DNA from 4 places in the Rhodopseudomonas sp. G2_2311 genome. Region 4 is predicted to be linked to each of the others. Evidence: riboswitches for the same ligand, from Rfam matches in the RefSeq annotation. Region 4 holds a riboswitch; each other region holds the start of a gene.
What was found. A riboswitch is a leader RNA that binds a small molecule or an ion and turns the genes downstream of it on or off. The one in region 4 is predicted to bind cobalamin.
Positions count from the first base shown of each region.

Region 1: another riboswitch for cobalamin. It lies ahead of VRZ08_RS11025 (TonB-dependent receptor); the one in region 4 lies ahead of VRZ08_RS05950 (ABC transporter substrate-binding protein).
Region 2: another riboswitch for cobalamin. It lies ahead of VRZ08_RS04570 (DUF1636 domain-containing protein); the one in region 4 lies ahead of VRZ08_RS05950 (ABC transporter substrate-binding protein).
Region 3: another riboswitch for cobalamin. It lies ahead of VRZ08_RS17495 (TonB-dependent receptor plug domain-containing protein); the one in region 4 lies ahead of VRZ08_RS05950 (ABC transporter substrate-binding protein).

Region 1 covers NZ_JAZDRK010000006.1:5,061-9,268, reverse strand. The annotation lists gene VRZ08_RS11025 (TonB-dependent receptor) at 1-2,251, opposite strand, end outside; cobalamin riboswitch at 2,360-2,556, opposite strand; gene typA (translational GTPase TypA) at 2,984-4,208, shown strand, end outside.
Region 2 covers NZ_JAZDRK010000002.1:345,050-349,257, forward strand. The annotation lists gene bluB (5,6-dimethylbenzimidazole synthase) at 1-104, opposite strand, end outside; gene cobT (nicotinate-nucleotide--dimethylbenzimidazole phosphoribosyltransferase) at 131-1,186, opposite strand; cobalamin riboswitch at 1,283-1,481, shown strand; gene VRZ08_RS04570 (DUF1636 domain-containing protein) at 1,588-2,019, shown strand; gene cobU (bifunctional adenosylcobinamide kinase/adenosylcobinamide-phosphate guanylyltransferase) at 2,016-2,546, shown strand; gene cobW (cobalamin biosynthesis protein CobW) at 2,550-3,554, shown strand; gene cobN (cobaltochelatase subunit CobN) at 3,688-4,208, shown strand, end outside.
Region 3 covers NZ_JAZDRK010000014.1:34,352-38,559, reverse strand. The annotation lists gene VRZ08_RS17500 (hypothetical protein) at 154-441, opposite strand; gene VRZ08_RS17495 (TonB-dependent receptor plug domain-containing protein) at 613-2,562, opposite strand; cobalamin riboswitch at 2,743-2,946, opposite strand; gene VRZ08_RS17490 (DUF938 domain-containing protein) at 3,078-3,794, shown strand; gene VRZ08_RS17485 (MFS transporter) at 3,870-4,208, shown strand, end outside.
Region 4 covers NZ_JAZDRK010000003.1:110,256-114,463, forward strand. The annotation lists gene VRZ08_RS05940 (zinc-dependent alcohol dehydrogenase) at 1-639, opposite strand, end outside; gene VRZ08_RS05945 (hypothetical protein) at 813-1,136, shown strand; cobalamin riboswitch at 1,259-1,460, shown strand; gene VRZ08_RS05950 (ABC transporter substrate-binding protein) at 1,493-2,428, shown strand; gene cobA (uroporphyrinogen-III C-methyltransferase) at 2,461-3,210, opposite strand; gene VRZ08_RS05960 (cobyrinate a,c-diamide synthase) at 3,210-4,208, opposite strand, start outside.

The DNA of each region.
Region 1 (4,208 bases), on a different contig from region 4:
CAGCAGTGCGCGGCATGCCGAGGATCCACTGCGACGTGCCGCCGGAAGTCGCATAGACGGTGTCGAACAGATTATAGACCCGCAGTGCCAGCGTCTGCCGGGCGTCCGGCTTCCACATCAGCCCGGCATTGACGACGTTATAGGCCGGCCGCACCAGCGTATTGGCGTCGTCGGCCCAGGTGTCGCCGACGAGCTGGATGCCGGCATTGGCCGACCAGCCCGGCGCGAACGCCCAGGTCGCCCAGATGTTGCTGACGATCTGCGGCACGTTGTTGGGGACGTTGCCGGCGTAGTTCACCGCCCGGCCGCCGACCACCTGGGTGAAGTCGTCGTATTTGGCCCGCAGCCAGGCGACGTTGGCGTCGAGCCGGATGGTTTCGGTGACCTTGAGGCCGGCCGAGGCTTCGATGCCGCGCGACGATTGCTGGCCGATCTGCAGCGGATTGGTGTTGGCGGGGTTCTGAGGATCGCGCGCCAGCAGGTTGTTCTTGACGATGTGATACGCCGCCAGGGTCCATTCCGCGCGACCGCCGGCGAGCTGCTGCTTGATGCCGACCTCCACCTGCTTGCCGGTCGAGAGCGAGAAGTCGCGGTTAACGCCTGTCATGGTGATCAGGTTGGTGACCGGATCGACCGCGGTCGAATACTGACCGTAGATCGAGAGGTTCTCGATCGGATTGTACACCGCGCCGACCCGCCAGCTCGGCGCCGAGTAGGTCTTCTCGAAACTGTTCGAAGGCGAGAGGAAATCGGTGCGCTGCACCGTCGGATTGTCGGAGCGGATGCCGCCGATCAACGAAAGCTGGTCAGTCAGGCTGAGCCGGTTCTCGGCGAACACGCCATATTGCGTCGTCAGCGTATGGAAGCTCGGCCGCGTCGGGCTCACCGGCAGGAAAGTGCCTGGATCGAAATTGTACGTGGGCACCGAGGAAGTGCCGGCGTAAGGCGAGTTGTTGGTGTGGGTGAAGGCGATGCGGTTGACGTCGAAACCGGCGACGAATTCGTTGGCGAGGCCGAAGACATGGCCCTTGAAGGTGGTGTCGAAGCGGTTGCCGATCTGCTCCTGGTCGTGAAAGATCTCGATATAGGAGCTGCGGTTGATATTTCCGGTGGTCGGGCTGAACGCGTAGCTCTCGACGTCCTTCCAGTGCCGGTGCGTGCTGAGATAGTAGGTGACGTTCTTCACCGAGACGCCTTCGGCAACGTCCCACTCGGTCTTGAGCTGGGTCCAGTTGTCGCGATAGCGGATCGAGGCATCGCCGACATTGTAGTTCTGGAAGCGCAGCGACTCGTCGAGCCGGCCGTTCACCAAAGGCGTGCCGAAATAGCGCGACGGGCTGCGGTCGGCGTAGTCTTCGCTCAGCGTGAAGGCGAGATTGTCGGCGGCCTGCACCCGCACCGAGCCGGACACCGCGACGTTCGATGTCTTGTCACGGTCGACCCAGCCGTCCGACATGTTGCCGATCGCCGCCAGCCGATAGCTGACATTGGGATTGATCGGGCCGCCCGAGTCGACCGCGAGGCGCCGGGTCAGGTTGGTGTCGAGCGAGATCTCCGCCTCGTTGCGCGCCACATCGAGCGGCTTCTTGGAGATCACGTTGATGGCGCCGCCGATCGCGCCTTCGCCATACATCACCGAGGCCGGGCCGCGCAGCACTTCGATGCTCTGCGCCGTCCAAGTATCGAACGGGAACGTCATGGTGCCGGAGCCGACATACAGCCGGGTGCCGTCGTAGAGCGACATCACCGTGCCGTTGCCGGTGAAGCCGCGCGTGGTGAAGGCGAGGCCGCCATTTCCCGGACGCGGGCTCGCGGTGAACCCGGTGGCGTTCTGCGTCACCGCGTCGATCACGTTGTGCTGGCCGCGCTCGGCGATGGTTTCGGCGCGAATCACTTCGACGCTGGCCGGTGTTTGCAGCGGCGTCAGGCCGAGTCGGCTGCCGGTCGACGACGGGGTGCCGAGGTTGAAGGTGGGGGCGGTCGACGCGGTCGTCGTCGGCTGAGTGGGCGCGGGGGCCGGCGTTGCGACCGGACGCGCGGCAGCGCGGCGCTGGCGCGACGATCCGGCATTGGCCGTCGCGCGCGGCTTGGCGGCACGTACGGTCTGGCCCTCGACCACGATCGGGTCGAGACCGCGCGGATTGGCCGAGGCGGTTTGCGCAAGGCCGTCGACCGGCCAGAGCAGAGGGACGAGGGCGACAGAGGACAGCAGGCGACGATTGCGCCCGAGAGGCAGAACGGCGGGAGTCATTTTCTTGGCTCGCGGCTAACGTGGCACGTCACCGCGAAACAGGTCTGCCGCAGCCTTCTTGTGGGCTACGGTTCGACACGCACCAGGACACCCCGCCCGATGTGCTCGCGTGTGACCACGACTGACGGCAGGTCTCCTGGCTCGCGGGTCGTTGCCGTTCACCGCCTTCCCAGGACGAAAGCCCAGTGGCGTGTGGCGAATGGCTCGCCGCTTACAGTTGCGGGGGCAGCCGCGGAATAGAGCCCGAAGACCCGCACCGCGTTCCCTATTGATCCCTTTCGGGAACCGTCGCTGGTCACGGTATTGGACATACGGCAGCGGTGTCAACGAACCGAACGGAAAAAATCCAGTCAGTCCAAGGGGCAGCGGCTGCACTATGAAATTACCTATCGCAGCGACGATGAATGTAATGTTATAACATCACATCACTAGGTCAAGCAGTCTGAGGAACAATGCCGGAGGCGCTCCGGGGCACGTTCCGGCGGCCACCGCGCCGAAGCGGGTCTGTCCATCCGCAACCGTCATTGTTATTTCGCGATTTCTGCGTATATTGCGTCGCAACGCGTGCTGGTGCCCGGTCCTATTCGGCCGGGCCTGTTTTTTGCGATTTCAGATTGCGATTGCCCGGCGCGTTTCAGACATAGGCTGGCTTCGGCGCGCCCTTCGGCGCATCCCGCGGTGTGCCTATGATCTCGCTGATCAGGCAACGCCCGCAGGACCGACAGAAGAGCCATGACCCTCCGTAACATCGCCATTATCGCCCACGTCGACCACGGCAAGACTACTCTTGTCGACAAACTGCTGCAGCAGTCCGGCACCTATCGCGACAACCAGCGCCAGGTCGAACGGGCGATGGACTCCAACGATCTCGAACGCGAGCGTGGCATCACCATTCTGGCGAAGTGTACGTCGGTGGTCTGGGGCGACACCCACATCAACATCGTCGACACACCCGGCCACGCCGACTTCGGCGGCGAAGTCGAGCGCATCCTGTCGATGGTCGACGGCGTGATCGTGCTGGTCGACGCTGCCGAGGGCCCGATGCCGCAGACCAAGTTCGTGGTCGGCAAGGCGCTGAAGCTCGGCCTTAAGCCGATCGTGGCGATCAACAAGGTCGACCGCTCCGACGCCCGCGTTACCGAAGTGGTCAACGAGGTGTTCGACCTGTTCGCCGCACTCGACGCCACCGACGAGCAGCTCGACTTCCCGATCCTGTACGGCTCCGGCAAGAACGGCTGGATGTCGGACAAGCCGGACGGCGATCCGAGCGAAGGCATGAAGCCGCTGTTCGAGCTGGTGCTCAAGCACGTTCATCCGCCGGTGGTGGAAGAAGGTCCGTTCCGCCTGCTCGGCACCATCCTCGAAGCCAATCCCTATCTCGGCCGCATCATCACCGGCCGCATCGCTTCGGGTACGGTGAAGCCGAACCAGGCCGTCAAAGTGCTGTCGCGCGACGGCAAGCTGGTCGAGCAGGGCCGCATCAGCAAGATCCTCGCCTTCCGCGGCCTCGAGCGCGTGCCGCTCGATATCGCCGAAGCCGGTGACATCGTGGCGATCGCCGGCCTGACCAAGGGCACCGTCGCCGACACCTTCTGCGATCCGGCGGTCGATACCCCGATCCAGGCGCAGGCGATCGATCCGCCGACGGTGTCGATGTCGTTCATCGTCAACAACTCGCCGCTCGCCGGCACTGAAGGCGACAAGGTGACGAGCCGCCTGATCCGCGACCGCCTGCTCCGCGAGGCCGAGGGCAACGTCGCGCTGCGCGTCGTCGAATCCGCCGACAAGGACGCGATGGAAGTGTCGGGCCGCGGCGAATTGCAGCTCGCGATCCTGATCGAGAACATGCGCCGTGAAGGTTTCGAACTCAGCGTGTCGCGTCCGCGCGTCGTGCTGACCCGCGACGAGAACGGCCAGCTGCTCGAGCCGGTCGAGGAAGTCGTGATCGACGTCGACG
Region 2 (4,208 bases), on a different contig from region 4:
ACGTCGCGGCGCCACGCGATCAGCTCGGCGAACTTCTCCCGAAACGCTTCGTCGAACACCGGCGGGTTGGCGTTGGCGGCTGCGATCTCGGCCGGATCGGTCATCGCCGCCATCTTGTTCAGCACCGTACTCACAGCTTGCCCGCCAGCACGTCGGCGAGATCGGCGACGTCCGTGAGCAGCCGCGAAGCGGCGCGCACCAGCGGCACGGCGAGGATCGCGCCGGTGCCTTCGCCGAGCCGCAGCCGCAGATCGAGCAGCGGCGCGGCATCCATCGCCTGCAGCGCGAGATCATGGCCGCGTTCGGCCGAGCGATGGGCGAATACGCAATAATCGCGGGCTTCCGGCGCCAGCCGCACCGCCACCAGCGCCGCGGCCGTGGCGATGAAGCCATCGACGATCACCGGCCGGCGCTGCGAGGCGGCGCCCAGCACCGCGCCCGCCATCATGGCAATCTCCAGCCCGCCGAACTCGGCCAGCACCTCCAGCGGTGCGGTGGCGGGGCTGCGCATCGCCGCCTTTTCGATCGCCGCCTTCTTCTTGGCCATGCCGTCAGCATCCTGGCCGGCGCCGATCCCGATGCTCTGATCGAGCGGCGCCGGGCCGAGGCGGTGCAGCAGCAGCGACGACGAAGCCGTGTTGCCGATCCCCATCTCACCCAGCGCGATCACGTCCGCGCCCGCGGCGATCTCGGCGCGTGCCAGTTCGGCGCCGCGATCGAGTGCCTGGCACGCCTCCGCGACGCTCATCGCCGGCTGACGCGCCGCGTTGGCGGTTCCCATCCGCACCTTGGCGTCGATCAGATCGGGATGCTTCGGCAACTCGGCGGCGACACCGGCGTCGATCACCCGGACGTCGACATGGTTGGCGGCTGCGAATGCGTTGGCGGTGGCCTTACCGGCCAGATAGGTCATCACCATCGCTACCGTCACGGCGGACGGATATTGCGACACGCCTTCTTCGGTCAGGCCATGGTCGCCGGCGAACACCATCAGCACCGCGTTGTCGAGTTGCGGCGGTTGCGGGTGCCGCATCATGGCGAGTTCGATCGCGAGGTCTTCGATCCGCCCGAGCGAGCCGAGCGGCTTGGCCTTGCCGTCCACCCGCGCCCGCAAGGTTGCTTTCAGCGACGGGTCGACCGGGGTGATCGACGGCGGCTGCCAGGTGACGAGGGTTTCGGTCGGCATCAGATGGTCCTTTGGTTCGGCAAGGCGCGCAACTGAGGCAAACGCGCAAGCCCGGTCAACACCACCTTCGCGTTGTTGACCCGCAACAGCGTCGCAGCTAGCGTGCCGGACGATGGTCCTTCCGCAAGGAAGGTGAAAAGGGAAGCCGGTGGGAGACGCGGTGCGTCTCGATCCCGGAGCTGCCCCCGCAACTGTAAGCGACGAGCCATCGCCGAGGCCACTGGGAATTCCTGGGAAGGCGGCGAATGGCGGCGACTCGCGAGCCAGGAGACCTGCCATCGCGTATTGTGCTTTGAAGGGTCGTCGGGGCGGGGTGCACCGGACGGAAGCAGTGCGGACGGCAAAGGCCTCTCCCGCGCGTTCCGACAAAGCTCGATAGCTGACGCGATGATTCGAGCCCGATGGATTCCGAGCCCCCTGCCGATGTGAGCGCCGACCCGCCGCGCATGCTGCCTGGCGCGCCGGTGATGGTCAGCGTCTGCACCACCTGCAAGACGATCGACGGCGTCGCCGTCGGTGCACCGATGCTGGAAGCCGTCCGCGCCGCGCTGGCCGGCGCCGGCGCGGTGCAGGTGCGCGCCGTGCAGTGCCTGTCCGCATGCAAGCGTGCCGCCACCGTCGCGGTGTCGAGCGAAGGCGGCTACACCTTCGTGTTCGGTGATCTCGATGGCGCCGGCGGCGCTGACGCGGTGGCGACGTTCGTGGCCTCCTATCAGGACAGTCACTACGGTTTGGTGCCGTGGCGGCAGCGACCTGAAGTCCTGCGCAAGGGCACCGTCGTCCGCCTGCCGCCGCCGCAATGGTCTCCCGACGATGGGCGGGCGCCGGCATGAGCGCGCTGATCTCCACCCTGGTGCTCGGCGGCGCGCGCTCCGGCAAATCGGTGTTCGGCGAACGGCTGGTCACAGGCAGCGGTCTCGCCAGGATCTATCTCGCGACTGCCACCGCCAGCGACGACGAAATGTCCGATCGCATCGCGCATCACCGCGCCCGCCGTGGTGACGGCTGGACCACGATAGAGGAGCCGCTCGGGCTGGTCGATGCGCTGACCCAGCACGCCGGCCGCGGCCGCGCCGTGCTGGTCGATTGCCTGACGCTGTGGCTGTTCAACCTGATGGAAGCCGGCCGCGATCCCGAGGTCGAGGCGAGGCGGCTGGCGCGCTATCTCGGCGTCGCCGCCGGTCCGATCGTGCTCGTCTCCAACGAAGTCGGCCTCGGCCTGGTGCCGGAAACACCGCTCGGCCGCGCCTTCCGCGACGCGCAAGGCCGCCTCAATCAGACTATCGCTGCCGCCGTGCCCCACGTCGCCTTCATCGCCGCCGGCCTGCCGCTGTGGCTGAAACGCCAATCAGGAGAGTAGTTCATGACCGCCCGCGTTCCCGTCACGGTGCTCACCGGCTTTCTCGGCGCCGGCAAGACCACGCTGCTGCGCGCGCTGCTCAATCAGTCGAGCGGCCGCCGCATCGCGGTGATCGTCAATGAATTCGGCGATGCCGGTTTCGACGGCTCGCTGGTCGAGGATTGCGGCGCGTCGGTGTGCGCGCCGGGCGACATCGTCGAACTCACCAACGGCTGCATCTGCTGCACGGTCGCCGACGATTTCATCCCGACGATGGAAAAGCTGCTGAACCGCGACACGCCGCTCGACGCGATCGTGATCGAAACCTCCGGGCTGGCGCTGCCGCAGCCGCTGCTGAAGGCGTTCGCCTGGCCCGCGGTGAAGACGCGCGCCACCGCCGACGGCGTCGTCACGGTGGTCGACGCGCTGGCGCTGAGCGAAGGCCGGGTGCCGCTCGACGACGATGCGGTGAAGGCGCAGCGCGACGCCACGCATGACGATCCGATCGAGGAAGTGTTCGAGGACCAACTCGCCTGCGCCGATCTGGTGGTGTTGTCGAAGAGCGATCTGGTCGCGCCCGACCAGCTTGCCGCGCTCGAAGCCAAGCTGGCGAGCCGGGTGCGGCCGAACGTCCGCATCGTCCGCTCGCATGGCACGCTGGCGCCGTCGGTGCTGATCGGGCTCGATGCCGAAGCCGAGAATGATCTTGCATCCCGCGCCGGCCATCATGCCGAAGGCGAGGAGCACGATCACGACGATTTCGACTCGCTGGTGATCACGCCGCAGCCGGCGGAGACGCTGGACGCCATGAAGGCGCGCGTCGGCGATGCGCTGGGGCTCGAGGGCGTGCTGCGCGTCAAGGGCCATGCTCGGGTCGCCGGCAAGCCGGCCCCGGTCGTGGTGCAGGCGGTCGGCTCGCGCATCGATCTCGCCTTCGCCCGTCCCGATGCCGAGCGTCCCGACCATCTGGTGGTAATCGGCCTCAAAGGCTTCGACGCCGACGCCGCCCGCCGCGCGCTGGCGGGGTAGTTCATATGCCTCTCCCCGTCATTGCGAGGAGCGAAGCGACGAAGCAATCCAGGGGCATCGGCCCCGAGTCTGGATTGCTTCGCTTCGCTCGCAATGACGTAGAGAGGGTGGTCGCACAGCAACGGTGCTCCAGATGCACCTGAAGCTCGACACCAGCGTCAGCATCGACGACGGCGATGTCGCGCGCGATCTTGGTCAGGCGACGGCCGATATCGTGGTGTTGTCGGCGGCCGACAGCGATCTTGCGGCGTTCGGTGCTGCGCGGGCCGGAATGCCGGACGACTATCCGACGCTCCAGCTCACCAATTTTCTGGCGCTCGGCCATCCGGCCTCGGTCGATCTTTATGTCGAGCGCACGCTGGCGAAAGCCAAGCTCGTCATCCTGCGGATGCTCGGTGGCGAGGCCTACTGGCCGCATGGCGTCGACAGCCTGCGGCGCGATGCGCTGGCGCGGGGCGCGCAGTTCGTCTGTATTCCGGGCGAGATGGAGTGGAATGCGGAGCTGGCTGCGCGTAGCACCGCCGATCTCGACGATGCTCACGCGCTGTGGCGCTATTGCAGCGAGGGCGGCGCCGAGAACATCCGCTTAGCGCTGCGCTACGCCGCCTGGATGATCCTGCGCGACGACTGCCCGCCGCCGCCGCGGCCGATGCC
Region 3 (4,208 bases), on a different contig from region 4:
TGGCCGGCGCGGGTGGTCCGAAGGCGCACACGCGGCCAGCGTTGTTGTCAGCTCAGTTCAACTGCGACGACCATCCAAGATTAGACTGGTTCGTCACAGCCCGCACGCAATTTTCGCATCGTGCGATGCCGCAGTGCGATGCGTTGCGTCGCGTCAGGTTCGCCGACCTGAGCTCTGCTGGTCGGCCAGCCATTCAGACAAGGGGCGCGGCTTGTCGTCTTCGACCTTCTTGGTGCCTCGCTTGGTGGGGGAGGCCGCCGTTCTGGTTCGCTTGGTCTTGCTCGATGTCGCCGATTGCGGCATCGCAGCTTCGCGGGCGAGCCGCAGAGCGCGCAGGCGCGCCATGTTGTCCAGGACCGCTTTTGCCGCGGCGTCGCGTTCGGTCTTGCCGCCGTCGCCTTCAGCGGCGCTGCCAGCGCGGTGATCGTCGTCGTTCGTCATTCTTCCAGTTCAATTGCATTCAATTCGGGAGGCGGCGTGATAGCACGAAAAAAGCCTCCGAACAGCCTTTCGGCATTCGGAGGCTCTTCGACATTGGTTTCGCGCATGAGCCCGTGTGCGGGGAACATGGCGTCCGCCGCCGACTTGTGCGGCGGCGGAGCGCGATGATCGCTAGTTGGTGACGCGGACGCCTGCGAAAGCGCCGAATCCGGGCTGCAGGAAGCCGACCGGCACCTCGTATTTCTTGTCGAACAGGTTGTCGATGCGGCCGAACACGGTGACGTGCGGATCGACCTCATAGCTCGCCGCCAGGTTCACGGTGGTGAACGACGGCGCGTCGAGCAGCGTGGTGCCGAACCGGTCGTAGTCGACCCACGAGCTGGTGTAGAGCACGGTCGCCGACACCGTGGCGCGCTCGACCGGATTCCAGATCGCCGCCATCGTCACCTTGTTGTCGGGACGCCGCCGCAGCTTCTGGTCGGTGGTCTGGTCAATGGCGTGCGTATAGGTGTGGTCGACCCGGAAGCGCAGCGTCTCGGTCGCCTGCCACGACACGAACGACTCGACGCCCGAGGTGCGCGCCATGCCGATGTTCTTGTAGCTGTAGCCACCGAGCGTGACGTCGTAACCGGTCGAGTTGATCAGATCGTTGATCTCGTTGTTGAAGTAGGTCGAACCGAAAACGACGCGGTTGGCGAACAGCGGCTGCTCGAAGCCGACGTCGTAGCCCTTGCTGGTCTCCGGCTTCAGCGCCGGGTTGCCGACTGTGGCATAGGCTGGATTGTTGACGTAGAGCTGGATCAGCGTCGGCGCCTTGAAGCCGGTGCCGTAGGTCGCCTTCAGCCGGGTCTCGAGGGTCGGCACGATGAACACCGGCGCGACACGCCAGGTCGAGTGCCCGCCGAAGCTGTCGTTGTCGTCGTAGCGCACGTTGGAGACCAGGAAGAAGTTCTTGGTGAACTCCGACTGCAGTTCGACGAATCCTGCGGTGTTGCCGGTGCGAGCATGGAGCGTCTTCTGCTGATAATTTCCGGCGAAGTCGTAGTCGCCGACCGAATTGGTCCGGATCGTCTCGTCCTGGCGTTCGGTGCCGACCACCAGTTTCTGCCCGTAGCCGACGTCGAGAACGCCCTTCCAGTCGAACTTGGTGCGTTCACCGGTGTACGAGCTTGGCGGCGAGATCCCGGCGGTACCGGTGATGAGGTTGGTAGTGAAATTTGGATTGGGATCGAACGTGCGGTTCCATTGGTTGCTGTAGCTGACCCCGAACGTGCTGGTGAAGTTGCCGAGTGGCGACCACACCGCTTCGCTGCGGGTTAGGAAATCGCGGCTTGCCATAGTGCTCTGCAGCGATGCAGGGAAAGAATTTGGATAGTTCGAATAATCGTCGCCGGTGAACCCTTTGTGAGCGTCGGTGTAGCGGGCGACGTAGTTGAAGGTGAGCTCGTCGCTGGCACGGACACCGAGCCGGGTCGAATAGGTCAGGTTGTCGTAGTTGTCGTTGTTGCGCTGCTGGCCCGGCGCCAGCAGATCGAGCGGCGTCACCGGCAGGCTGGTCGTGCGATAATGCGCGACGTTGAAGGCGTAGTCGAAATTGTCCTGCGAGCCGGCGGCGCGCGCGGTCTGGTTGAAGGTGCCGAACGAGCCGCCTTCGATCGAGCCGGTCAGCTTGGCAGGCCCGCTGCCGCGCTTGGTGACGACGGAGATCACGCCGCCGATCGCGTCCGAGCCATACAGACCGCTCTGCGGGCCGCGCAGCACTTCGATCCGCTCGATGTCGGAGGTCAGCAGATTGGCGAAATCATAAGCGCCGTTCGGCTTGCTCGGATCGCCGGCGTCGATGCCGTCGATCAGTACCTTGACGTGGTTGGAGTTGGTGCCGCGCATGAAGATCGCGGTCGAGCCGCCGGGGCCACCGGTGCGCACCACATTGAGGCCGGGGACCATGCTGAGCGCGTCGGCGGCGGTGCGCTGCTGATAGCGGGCGAGATCGTCCGCGGTGATCACGGTCACTGAACTGGCCACCTGCTCGCGCGGCGTTTCGGTGGCGGTGGCGCTGACCACGATCTCGGGCAGCACGTCCTGCGCGGCGGCAGGCGTGGTGAGCGAAAGTGCAGGCACCAGGATGGTGGAAGCGAGAAGCGCGCGTGAGAGTGCGGAGCAAGGCCGCGGCGCGGCGGGTCGGGATTGCATAAGGTTCAACCTCGGCTGACGTCTGTGGCACGTCACAGCGAACGAGGTCTCACCGAGCTTTTCGAAAGCGGTGAAGACAATGCCTGCAATTCCCGGCCGGCAACTTCGCGTGTGACCACGAATGACGGCAGGTCTCCTGGCTCGCAGTTGATCTTCCGTCGCCTTCCCAGGACCGAGGTTCCCAGTGGCATCCGACGAAAGACGATCCGCTTACAGTTGCGGGAACAGCTACGGCCTAGAACGCGAAAGTGTCTGCGTCCGCACCGTATTCCCTTTTCATCCCTCTCGGGAACCGTCATCGCCATTAGAAGTCGCGGAATTGGCGAGTCAATTCGCCCATGGCGGCGAACAGGTGCAATCGTGGTCGGATTGTGACGAGCTGTGACTTGCGTGTAACAGCCGGGTCTGTACACCTCGCACGATAGTGGATGCGGCAGGTGGTGATGGCGGAGTTCGTGGTGGAGTTCGGCAAGGACGGGCGGCGGGTCGAACCCGACGGCCGGCTCGATGCCGCCGCGTTTCATCGCAACGATGCGCCGATCCGCGCCGTGCTGGCCCGGCTGCTCGCCGGGCGACAGGGCGACGTGCTCGAAGCCGGCAGCGGCACCGGCCAGCACATCGCAGCGCTGGCGCGCGAGCATCCGGACATCGTGTGGTGGCCGAGCGACGTCAACGACCACCACCTCAAGAGCATTGCCGCCTGGCGCGCCCATGCGGCGCTGCCCAATCTAAGGCCGCCGCAGCGGATCGACCTGGCCGATCCCACCTGGTCGGTGGCGCCGGCCGACGGGGCGGAGCCCGGGCCATTGCTGGCGATGTTCTGCGCCAACGTCGTCCACGTCGCGCCGTGGCGCGTCGCCGAAGGGCTGCTGGCCGGCGCCGGACGGCTGCTACGCCAGGACGGCATGCTGGTGCTGTACGGACCGTTCAAGCAGGACGGCAAGCACACCGCGCTCAGCAATGCGGTGTTCGACACCAGCCTGCGCGACGCCAATCCGGAATGGGGTGTCCGCGATGTTGCGGACCTGGAAAAGCTCGCGGCCGGCGCCGGTCTGGCGCTGAGCGAGATCGTCGAGATGCCGGCCAACAACCTGATCCTGGTGTTTGTACGGGCGAAACCGGGCAGGGGCCATGCCGCAGCCGGCGGCGCGGCGGGTTGATCACGCCCGGCCCGGCCCTATGATGCGCGCGCAATCGCCGGCCGTCGTCAGCCGGTGCGAGGAGAATCCCTGCCGATGGTCGATGCGACGGCCAACGACATCGTCGAAGACGATGCCCGTGCCCGTTCCAACGTGGTGCGGCTGGTCGCGGCGCAGGCGCTGACCGGCGCCAACGCCGCGGTGATCTTCGCGACCGGCTCGATCATCGGCGCGCAGCTCGCGCCGGAGATGTCGCTCGCGACCGTGCCGCTGTCGATGTACGTGCTCGGCCTTGCTGCCGGCACGCTGCCGACCGGTTGGATCGCACGGGTTTACGGCCGCCGCGTCTCGTTCATGATCGGCACCGGCTGCGGCGCGCTCACCGGCGTGCTCGGCGCTGTCGCAATTCTCTACGGTTCATTCCTGCTGTTCTGC
Region 4 (4,208 bases):
CACGCGTTCGGCGCCGAGCAGGAAGGCGCTCTTGATCGCCATCTGGCCGACCGGGCCGCAGCCCCACACCGCAACTGTCTCGCCGCCTTTGAGATTGCAGAAGTCCGCTGCCATGAAACCGGTCGGGAAGATATCGGACAGGAACAGAACCTGCTCGTCGGTCAGTCCATCGGGCACTTTGATCGGACCGACGTCGGCATACGGCACGCGCAGATACTCGGCCTGACCACCGGCATAGCCGCCGAGCATATGCGAGTAGCCGAACAGGCCAGCGGGCGAATGGCCCCACATCTTCTCAGCCGCTTTGGCGTTGGGATTCGATCGCTCGCAGCCTGAATAGAAGCCGCGCTGGCAGAAGAAGCATTCGCCGCAGGAAATGGTGAACGGGACCACCACCCGATCGCCGACCTTGAGCTTGGTATTCTCGGAACCGACCTCGACGACTTCACCCATGGTCTCGTGGCCGAGCACGTCACCGCTCTGCATCGACGGCATGATGCCGTCCATCAGGTGCAGGTCCGAACCGCAGATCGCGCAGGCCGTCACTTTGATGATCGCATCGCGGCCGTGTTCGATTTTCGGATCCGGCACGCTCTCGCAGCGGATGTCGTTCTTGCCGTGCCAGGTCAGAGCTTTCATCTGCAGTTCCTCGTCGTTGATGGCGAGGGGAAAAGCCGAACATGGTCGGTTGTTCCTGTTGCCCGGCTGGAACGCCGCGACCTGAAGACGCGACTGGTTAGTTAGGAACGGCGTCTCCGAAGCTCCGTTGACCTCTGCGCAACTCAGCAATCAGAACAATGACAGGAGCGACGATGATGGTGCGGAAGACGACGACAGCGATGGCCGTGCTCGCAGTGCTGGCGCTTGGCGCGAGCCAAGTGATGGCCCAAGGCGGTGGTGGCGGCGGTGGAGCCGGCGGCGGCGCGGGTGGTGGTGCCGGGGCCGGCGGTGCCGGCGCAGGAGCCGGTGGAGCAGGCGCGGGCGCCGGTGGCGCGGCTGGCGGCGGCGCGGGCGGTGGCGGCCCGTCGAACTCCGATCGTGGTGGTCAGGGCTCGGGCAGCGCGCACGGCGCGACCAATTCGACGACGCCGAGCTCGGACGGCCAGTCGGGCGCAACCACGCCGATGCGAAAGTAAGCGAACCGGCGGCGAGAAGCCGTGAAGTTCAAGCCGGGTGGTGCCTGACTGCACCTCCCGGCTTTTTGCTTGCCAGGTAGGCTGCGGAAGATGGTCGTCTTGCCGGGGGCTGGGCGACGTGCTTAACCCAGACGTGTACCGGTGCCTTTCGCTGAGAGAGGTGAAACGGGAATGCGGTGCGGGGCGATGCCCCAATGCCGCAGCTGCCCTCGCAACTGTGGGCGGATCGGAGCGTCCTCGAATGCCACTGGCCGAACTGGCCGGGAAGGCGGACGCGACGGATATCCGCGAGCCAGGAGACCGGCCGGTGCATGGTGTGCAACTCGTTCGGCGATGGGCCGGCGGAGGATGTCGTCTTGGACAGAACAATTGCGCCGCATTGCGGCGTCCGGCCCCCCGTCGCGTTGCGTGACCGGCGTGCGCCTCGCTGGCGTTCCCGCTTGTTGCTGGTGGTCGCCGCCGTTGGTTTGCTGGCCTCGCCAGCGTTCGCCGCCTCCAAGCGGATCGCCTCGATCAACATGTGCACCGATCAGTTGCTAATCGCCCTGGCTGATGCCGACCAGATCGCTGGCCTCGGACCGTATGCGCGTGATCCGAGGCTGTCGTGGCTCGCCAAGGAGGCTGAGCGATTTCCGAAGCTGTCCGGTGAGGCCGAGGATCTGTTGATGCTCGCGCCCGACGTGGTGCTGGCCGGCCGCTACGGCAAGCGTGCCACGCGCGAGTTGCTGCGCGCGCAGAACATTCCGGTCGAAGAGTTCGACGTGCCGCGGACGATCGACGAGGTGAAACTTCAGATCCGACGAGTCGGCGCGCTGGTCGGCCATCCTGAACGCTCGGAGGCGATGATCGCGTCGGTCGATCAGGCCGCGGAGCGGGCACGACGCACCGCCTCGCGGTGGCAGGGCCGGGTGCTGGCGTTGTCGCGGCGCGGCTGGGTGACCGGCGGCGATAGTCTGCTCAGCTCGCTGCTGCAGACCGCTGGCCTGTCGAATGCGGCGTCCGACCTTGGTTTCGCCTATGGCGGCTTCGCCTCGCTCGAAGCGATCGTCGCATCGCGGCCGGACCTTTTACTCGTATCCGAAGAGCAGCCGGTGGCTGAAGATCAGGGCAAGGCTCTGCTGCTGCATCCCGCGATCCAGCAGGCCTATCCGGCTAGCCGACGGATCGTTGTTCCAGATCAGCTCACGGTCTGCGGCGGCGCGATGCTGCCGGTTGCGCTCGATCGACTATCCGACGCGATCGAGCAGATCAGCCAGCGCCGAGGCGTTGCGGCGGCCGCGCCGCGGCAGTGAACGCGTCGTCGTCGCCGGCCGCGTGCTGGCGATCAGCTCTCCTCCAGCGCTGCGCCGTACAAAATCATGCAGGGGCCGGCCGGCCGGTCGGCGGTGAGGCGCGCGGCGATCTCGCTGACGCTGCCCCGTTGCACGTTGGTCGCATCGGAGCCGAGGCTTTCGACCATCACGGCCGGCGTCGCTGCGTCCAGGCCGCGGGCGATCAGTTGCGCCGCGAGGGCCGGGAAGGTGGCCTTGCCCATATAGACGCAGGTCGTTGCGGTGGCGTCGGCCAGCGCTGCGAGGTCGAGATCGCGCGGTAGGCGGCCGTCGACATCATGGCCGGTGACGAACTGCACCCGGCGCGCGACGCCGCGCTTGGTCAGCGATGCGCCGATCGTGGCGGCAGCAGCGGTCGCCGTGGTGATGCCGGGCACGATCTCGACCGCGATACCGGCCTCGCGCGCGGCCCGCAGCTCCTCGTCGGCGCGGGCAAACAGTGTCGGATCGCCGGCCTTCAGCCGCACCACATGCTTGCCATGCAGCGCGTAGCTGATCGCGAGCCGGCTGACTTCATCCTGGCGCGGCGAGGGATGGCCGGCGCGCTTGCCGACCGCGACCATCTCGGCGTTGGGATCGAGATACGCCATGAAGTCTTCGCCGGCGAGGTCGTCGTACAGCACCACGTCTGCGGCCTGCAGGCGCTTGATCGCGCGCAGTGTCAGCAGGTCGGCATCGCCCGGGCCGGCGCCGACCAGCGTGATGCGGCCGGGTGCAGCGGCGCTTTCGAAAGAGTTGGACATCAGGCGATCGCCCCCTCGGCGACATCGATCAGATGGAAGAAGGTGCCGGTGACGTGGCCGCGGCGGCTGCCGGTCTCATCAGTGAGTCGGCCGGCGGGATCGCGGATTTCGGCGAGCGGCTCGTCCGCCACGGCGACGACGCGCGCGTAGTGATATTCATGGCCGCGCAGAACGGTGCCCGCCGCATGGCCGGCGGCTGCGGCCTGCAAGGTCGCGAGCCGGTAGCCGAGATGCAGCTTGCGGCTGGCGAAGTCGGTTTCGAGGCCGAGCAGTCCGGCCATCGCATGGCGCGTGCCGTCGGCATCGATCAGGCCGGCACCGAGCGTCATGTAGCCGCCGCACTCGCCGTGCACCGGGCGGGTTTCCGCGAATGCGCCGAGCGCCGCCTTGAATCGCGTCGCCGCCGCAAGTCGCCCGGCGTGTAGCTCGGGATAGCCGCCCGGCAGCCATGCGGTGTCGCAGGATGGATCGGGGCCTTCATCATTCAACGGCGAAAACGGCACGATCTCGGCGCCGGCCGCGCGCCAGCCGGCGGTGAGGTGCGGATAGATGAACGAGAACGCATCGTCATGCGCCAGCGCGATACGCTGGCCGGGCGGCGGCAGCGGACGTATCGTCGATGCGATCGGACGCGCCGGCTGCGCAGCGCGGATCAGCGCGTCGAGGTCGATACCACGCATGGCGCTGTCGGCGAGTTGCTGCAGGCGGGTGTCGAGCCTCGCGGTCTCGCGCGCCTGCACCAGGCCGAGATGGCGATTCTTCAGCGTGAGATCGCGTTGCCGCTCGAAGCTGCCCAGCACCGGAATGTCGTGCGCGGCGAAACCATCGCGGACCAGCGCTTCATGGCGCGGGCTGGCGACGTTGTTGAGGATGACGCCGGCGATGCGGACGTCGTTGCGATAGCCGGCAAACCCGAGCGCCAGAGCGGCGGCGGACTGCGCCTGACCGGCGACGTCGATCACCAGCGCCACCGGCCAGCCGGTGAACGCGGCGATATC